Nodosilinea sp. E11: one gene and its partner. The protein of the gene in region 1 binds, or shares a complex with, the protein of each later gene. Links are inferred from orthologs where the notes say so. Each region holds a gene or a part of one and is shown on either strand. Other genes may lie near its edges.

Region 1 (3,311 bases):
TCCCTGGCGACCTTAACGAGAGCCATGGGAGGACCTGCCTCAACAGCAGCATCGCTCCTCGTCTCAAGCTGCGCTTGAACCTCAATTTGCGTTTGAATATCGGCCACAGCCTCTAGGGCACCGCTGGTCAATGCCTGCCACCGGGCCGCGTCGGTGATCACCTGAAGATCTTGCTGGGGCACCAGTTCAATAATCGTCTGCTGTCCGGCTGGCACCAGCACCAGAATCTCGCCGGTATGGAGATATTCGACGGCATACAGCTCGCCGCTGCTGCGAAACCAGTAGGCGACCCCATCCCCCTCTGGGGTCAGAGCCGATGAGGCCGACAGCGTGATGAGCTGCCCCTCAGCATCGCTGACCGTGCAAAGGGTGTAGATGAGGTTGCCGATCGCTTTCACCTGGCGATCGCAATCGCGAGCCATCATGCGCTCAAGCTCACTGTAGATGTCGTCTACGCTATACCCAGCGGGCGGCCCATCGGCTTTGCTGGCGACATCCGCCACAGCCAGGCTCGGCTCACTGGGTGTGAAGACAGAGGTAGAGACCTGTCCACAGGCAAACAACCCCAGGGTGAGGGCCAGCCCACCCACCCTGAGAACTGTCTTCCGCAGCGATGGATTGGTCGGGTGCCAAGCTCTAGCCATTCATCTCAGTCCCACGCAGTACTCTAAATCTAACTACACCACTATTCCCGCGATACCGGTTAAATTACCGCCGCGATCGCCTTTGAGGCCTATCAGGCTTTAGGTAGTGGCCGTAGCGATCTCTGGCGCTCTAGGATCGCTTGCCCAAGAGTTGATCGCGCAGAGATTTGATGCGATCGCGAAACTTAGCCGCCTCCTCAAAGTCGAGATTTTTCGCAGCCTCTTTCATCTGCTTTTCAAACTGACCAATCAGTTCAGGAATTTCTTCCAGGGGCAGATCTTCTTTGTGCTCGTAGACCTCTTCTAGCTCGTGGGCATTGAGGCGGCGCGAGACTTCAAGGAACGACAGAATCGAGTTGCTGTTGCGGCGAATAATCGAGGTGGGCGTAATGCCGTGAGCATCGTTGTAGGCGGTTTGGATGGTGCGGCGGCGCTCGGTTTCGCTGATGGCTTTAGCCATGCTGTCGGTGAGGTTGTCGGCGTAGAGAATCGCCTGGCCCTGGACGTGGCGGGCGGCGCGGCCAATGGTTTGAATCAGCGATCGCTCGGCCCGCAGAAACCCTTCCTTATCGGCATCAAGAATCGCCACTAGAGAAACCTCCGGCAAATCTAGCCCCTCCCGCAGCAGGTTGACCCCCACCAGCACGTCGTAGAGCCCCTCCCGTAGGTCTTGGATGATCTCAATCCGCTCAATGGAGTGAATCTCGGAGTGCAGGTAGCGCACCCGCACCCCGTGCTCGTCAAAATAGTCGGTCAGGTCTTCGGCCATGCGCTTGGTCAGGGTGGTGATTAGCACCCGCTCCTGGCGGGCGGCCCGCTCTTTGATTTCGCCCAGCAGGTCATCGACCTGGCCTTCGGTGGGGCGCACAAAGATCTCGGGGTCGAGCACCCCGGTGGGGCGAATGATCTGCTCCACCACCTTGCCGCCGGAGATCTCCATCTCCCAGTTGCCGGGGGTGGCCGAGACAAAGATGCACTGGTTCACCTTCTCCCAAAATTCTTCGGCCTTCAGGGGGCGGTTGTCGGCGGCGCTGGGCAGCCGGAAACCGTGGTCGATCAGCACCATCTTGCGACTGCGATCGCCGTTGTACATGCCGTGAATCTGGGGAATGGTGACGTGGGACTCGTCAATCACCAACAGCCAGTCCTTGGGGAAATAGTCGAGCAGGCACTCCGGTGGCGACCCGGCGGTGCGCCCAGCCAAATGGCGGGCATAGTTTTCCACCCCGTTGCAGTAGCCCACCTCGCGGATCATCTCTAGGTCGTAGCGGGTGCGCTGCTCCAGCCGCTGGGCCTCCAGTAGCTTCCCTTCTTTCTCCAGCTCCTCCAGGCGATCTTTGAGTTCGTCTGTAATCGCCTGACAGGCTTCTTCGACTCGATCTTCGGGGGTGACAAAGTGTTTGGCGGGGTAAATGCTCAACCCTTCCATGCTTTGTAGAGTGGCCCCGGTGATCGGGTCCACGTAGCGCACGGCATCGATTTCGTCGCCAAAAAATTCAATCCGAATAATCCGGTCTTCGTAGGCGGGGCCGATCTCTAGCACGTCACCCTTAACCCGAAACTTGCCTCGGCCCAAGTCTAAATCATTGCGCTCGTACTGAATTGAGGCCAAGTCGCGCAGCACCTGCCGCTGGTTCACCTCCATGCCCACCTTCAGCGGAATCGACGCTTTCAGGTATTCCGACGGAATTCCCAGACCGTAGATGCAGCTAATTGAGGCCACCACAATCACGTCCTTGCGCTCAAACAAAGAGCGGGTGGCCGAGTGCCGCAGCATGTCGATCTCGTCGTTGATCGAAGCGGTCTTGGCGATGTAGGTATCGGTGGTGGGGATGTAGGCCTCGGGCTGGTAGTAGTCGTAATAGCTGATGAAGTACTCAACGGCGTTGTCGGGGAAAAACTCGCGTAGCTCGTTGCAGAGCTGCGCCGCGAGGGTTTTGTTGTGGGCTAGCACCAGGGCGGGCTTACCAATGTTGTCGATCACGCGGGCGATGGTGTGGGTTTTGCCCGTGCCCGTCGCCCCCAGCAGAGTTTGATATTTGGTCTGGTCTTGCAGAAACTTGGTTAGGCCCGCGATCGCCTTGGGCTGGTCGCCTGCGGGTTCAAAGGGAGCCTGAATGTCAAAGTCGCCCATAGGTCACCAAGAAACGGTACAAAGACACTATTACGCTTCTTTATGATGCCTGATTTTTGCTGGGGTGGTAGTTAGAGCTATGACGTGGCTAGGGGCACCTCTGCCGGTAGAAAGGGCTGGCGATCGCGGTGCTGGACCGGCCAAGCCGGCTGGCCAGTAACTTAAACCTCACCTGCGCTTCAACTTCACCATTAGGAGAGAGGGAGAACAGCCGGTTTACTGGTTAGCTAAGGAAATAGCCCGAACTGACCGGTGGCGCTGACCACCGATGGCGCTGACCACCGATGGCGCTGACCATTTACAGGCGGTCCTGACATTCCCCCTTTACCTTTCCAGTTGATCTACTCCTATGAAATTTCGCTGGCTGCGCAGTCGTCGGTTTTGGCTCTTGGTGGTGACAGGCGTTGTAGTAGCCCTAATTGGCAGCCGGTTGCCCCTGGCAGACTGGTTTGTGATCGTTAACCGCGAGCTAGAAAGCCTAGGAGTATGGGCAATACCCGCCTTCATTTTGGCGTATTTTATAGCCACTGTTT
Region 2 (3,372 bases), 250 kb from region 1 along the record:
AGCTGGCTGGCTGTGAAGCAGGAAATCTTTGGGGCGACTCAAGGAATCACCACCCATATCGCCTAGCGATTGGGTGGTGAGGATGTCAATGGAGCAGCGACGGCAGCATTGAGGTCTCGACTGAACGCAATAAACTCGTCACCGGTCTGGTGGGCGGTGAGGGGTTGTTTCAAACCAAGGTCAAAGGCACCGGCAAGGTGGTGATGGTGGCCCAGGGGCCGGTGGAAACGGTCACACTCCAAAACGACCGTCTGGTGGTAGACGGCAATTTTGCGATCGCCCGGTCCGGCTCCATCACCTATCGGGTCGAACAAGCCACGAAGTCTTTGCTGGGGTCGATGACCTCTGGCGAATTTCTGGTCAATATTTTTGAAGGCAGCGGCACCGTTCTCTTGGCCCCCATACCTTATTGGCAAGTTCTGCTGTTGCGGCAAATTGCGGCCAGCACCCCTAGTTCATCGAGTTAGCCAGGGCAGTTCAGTGCCCGATCTGGGAGCAAGGCTGCATTGCCACACCGGGTGATTCCCAGCCCTCAGATCGGGCTTAATCCAGGCTCACAGTCAGGCGGCTCACCCTCTCAGGGCACCGGGTGTCATACTTAATAGGCAAAAACCCTAACCGGCTACCGATGACTGACTTTCTCGCCCTGCTCAACCCCGCCCAACGCCAGTCTGTCGAGCACTACTGTGGGCCGCTACTGGTGGTAGCTGGGGCCGGGTCAGGCAAAACTCGGGCGCTCACCTACCGCATCGCCAACCTGGTGCTTACCCACAAGACCGACCCCGACAATATCTTGGCGGTCACCTTCACCAACAAGGCCGCCAAAGAAATGAAGGAGCGGATTGAGGTGCTATTTGCCGAGCAAGATGCCCAGGCTCGCTTTGGCAAATCGCTCTCGGCGCTGCCCCCGTACGATCAGACCAAGCTCAGATCCCAGGTGTATAAATCCATCACCAAGCATCTGTGGATTGGCACCTTTCACGCCCTCTGTGCCCGCATTCTGCGCTTCGACATTGAGAAATACCAGCATCCGGCGGGCTACCAGTGGACCAAAAACTTCTCAATTTTTGACGAGTCTGACGCCCAGGGCGTAGTCAAAACCATCGTCACCCAGACCCTAAATCTCGATGACAAAAAATTTAACCCCCGCTCTGTACGTTTCGCCATCAGCAACGCCAAAAACCAAAACCTGACGCCCGATGACCTAGAGCGGGAGCAGCCTAACTATCGGGGGCGAGTGATCGCCGATGTCTATCGCCTCTACCAAAAGGCCCTGGCAGAAAACAACTCTCTCGATTTTGACGACCTGATCTTGATGCCGGTGCACCTGTTTCAGCAGAACGAGCAGGTGCTGGCCTACTGGCACAAGCGCTTTCGCCACATTTTGGTAGATGAGTATCAGGATACCAACCGCACCCAGTACGATCTGATTCGCCTGCTGGCCACCAATGGTGAGTCGATCGCGACTTACAAAGACTGGAATCACCGCTCTGTTTTTGTCGTTGGTGATGCAGACCAGTCGATTTATTCCTTTAGAGCTGCCGACTTCACCATTCTGATGAACTTTCAGGATGACTTTGGCGACGGGCTGCCCGACGACGACACCCACACCATGGTGAAACTGGAGGAAAACTATCGCTCTACCTCAAATATTCTCGAAGTTGCCAATCACCTGATTGAAAACAACACCGAGCGCATTGACAAGGTGCTGCGGGCCACCCGAGGTGAGGGCGAAAGCATCTACGTCTATCGGGCCGACGATGAAAATGCCGAGGCTGACTTTGTGGTCAGCCAAATTCGCAACCTAGAGACTCAGCATCCAGAACTCAACTGGGGTGCCTTTGCCATTCTCTACCGCACCAACGCCCAGTCGCGCGCCTTTGAGGAGGTGCTGACCCGCTACAGCATTCCCTACCAGGTAGTGGGGGGGCTGAGGTTCTACGATCGCCGCGAGATTAAAGATGTGCTGGCGTATTTACGGGCGATCGCTAACCCTTTCGACACCGTCAGCCTCAAGCGGGTGATCAACGTGCCCCGGCGCGGCGTCGGCAAGGGCACCCTCGACAAGCTCGAACAGGCTACCCAAACCCTGGGCGGCATTCCCCTGTGGGAAATTCTCGCCGACGAAACCTCGGTGAAGACCCTGGCCGGGCGATCGTCTAAGGGCGTACTAGAATTTGCTGACATCATCAAAAAATATCGCCAGGGCATCGATGAGCAAAAGGGCTCTGAGATCATTCAGGGGGTACTCGAAGACAGCGGCTACCTAGCCGCCCTCAAGGCCGAGGGCACCGACGAAGCCGACGATCGCTTCGGCAACGTGCAAGAGCTTTACAACGCCGTGCTGCAATTTGAAGAAGAAAACGTTGACGACCCCTCACTCCTGGCATTTTTGTCCAATGCTTCCCTCGCCTCTGACATGGACGACAACAAAGAGGGCAAAAACGCCGTCTCACTGATGACCCTCCACTCCTCTAAGGGGCTTGAGTTTCCTGTCGTGTTTCTCGTCGGTCTAGAGCAGGGCCTGTTTCCCAACCACCGATCGCTCGAAGACCCCGCCGCCACCGAAGAAGAGCGCCGCCTTTGTTACGTGGGCATTACCCGCGCTAAGGAGCGCCTGTTTATCTCCCACGCTCGCGCCCGCCGCCTCTACGGCAATCGCGAACCTGCCAGCCCCTCACTGTTTTTGGGTGAATTGCCCCTCGACTTGATTACTGGCAACAGCAGCACAGGCATGCCCCAAAAGTGGAGCACCCCCCTGCGCGAAGCCCGCAACAAGAGCGAGGCCGCCGCTAAACCGGGCAGCGGTGCCCACGAGTCAGACTGGACTGTGGGCGATGTGGTGGTGCACAAATCCTACGGGGCGGGTGAGGTGACCCACATTTTTGGGGCGGGCAATAAGATTTGTTTGGCGATTCATTTTCAGGGTCAGGGCCGCAAAATTATCGATCCGAAAATTTCTGCTCTACAACGGGCGGAGTAAACCTCTTTAGCCCTACTCGGATGCCAACCTTATACCAAATCCTAGCTGTCTACCCCCGATTTGTAGGGATATTGCACTGCAAATCTCTACAAGGTATAGGTTGCAACTTGGAATTTTGTGAGTCGAGTTTAGTATTACTCATACTCTAGATAAAGATATTGTCGGGGGCGATCAGCTAAGCTTTGCGCATCATGCTTGGCGCTAAAAAACCATGCATCCTAGGGTTGCAGGGCTACGCTCAAATTGATTTTCTAAGGCAAGCGATTTGTTTTAGACCTGTAGCCAATCTAGTCGAGATGCTTGCTAAACAGACGTTTAATTGCTTGAACGTCTGAGGTTTTTGATGTCTTTTCTAATGAATCTATGGCTATCAAAAGCTTAGGGGGTGG

The links.
Region 2: the proteins of uvrB (region 1) and pcrA are in contact, whole or in part, in a crystal structure (PDB 7EGT), measured with the Thermus thermophilus proteins. The link is inferred for Nodosilinea sp. E11 from one-to-one orthologs. Residues at the interface, in WP_096411307.1 of Thermus thermophilus: Glu23, Leu25, Arg26, Asp27, Gly28, Glu29, Arg30, Phe31, Arg55, Glu326, Asp327, Phe328, Glu379, Ser382, Gln383, His398, Gly400, Arg401; in WP_096412145.1 of Thermus thermophilus: His654, Arg656, Phe657, Gln666, Asp668, Glu669, Lys680, Arg681, Leu682, Ser683, Lys685, Tyr686, Ala687.

Annotation. Positions count from the first base shown.
Region 1 is NZ_CP136520.1:1,595,661-1,598,971, forward strand. Bases 277-3,266 are described here. They hold uvrB (excinuclease ABC subunit UvrB), read right to left. Parts: upstream 2,779-3,266; coding sequence 775-2,778; downstream 277-774. Other genes in these bases: RRF56_RS09455 (hypothetical protein), read right to left, coding at 277-644; RRF56_RS09465 (TVP38/TMEM64 family protein), read left to right, coding at 3,128-3,266. Outside these bases: more of RRF56_RS09455, read right to left, coding at 1-276; more of RRF56_RS09465, read left to right, coding at 3,267-3,311. UniProt on the Escherichia coli protein: The UvrABC repair system catalyzes the recognition and processing of DNA lesions. A damage recognition complex composed of 2 UvrA and 2 UvrB subunits scans DNA for abnormalities.
Region 2 is NZ_CP136520.1:1,349,134-1,352,505, reverse strand. The notes cover bases 255-3,305. They hold pcrA (DNA helicase PcrA), read left to right. Parts: upstream 255-628; coding sequence 629-2,983; downstream 2,984-3,305. Other genes in these bases: RRF56_RS08355 (AIM24 family protein), read left to right, coding at 255-467. Also shown: RRF56_RS08360 (transposase), read left to right, coding at 1-66; more of RRF56_RS08355, read left to right, coding at 108-254. UniProt on the Escherichia coli protein: A helicase with DNA-dependent ATPase activity. Unwinds DNA duplexes with 3'-5' polarity. Translocates on single-stranded DNA with 3'-5' polarity. Initiates unwinding more efficiently from a nicked substrate than double-stranded DNA.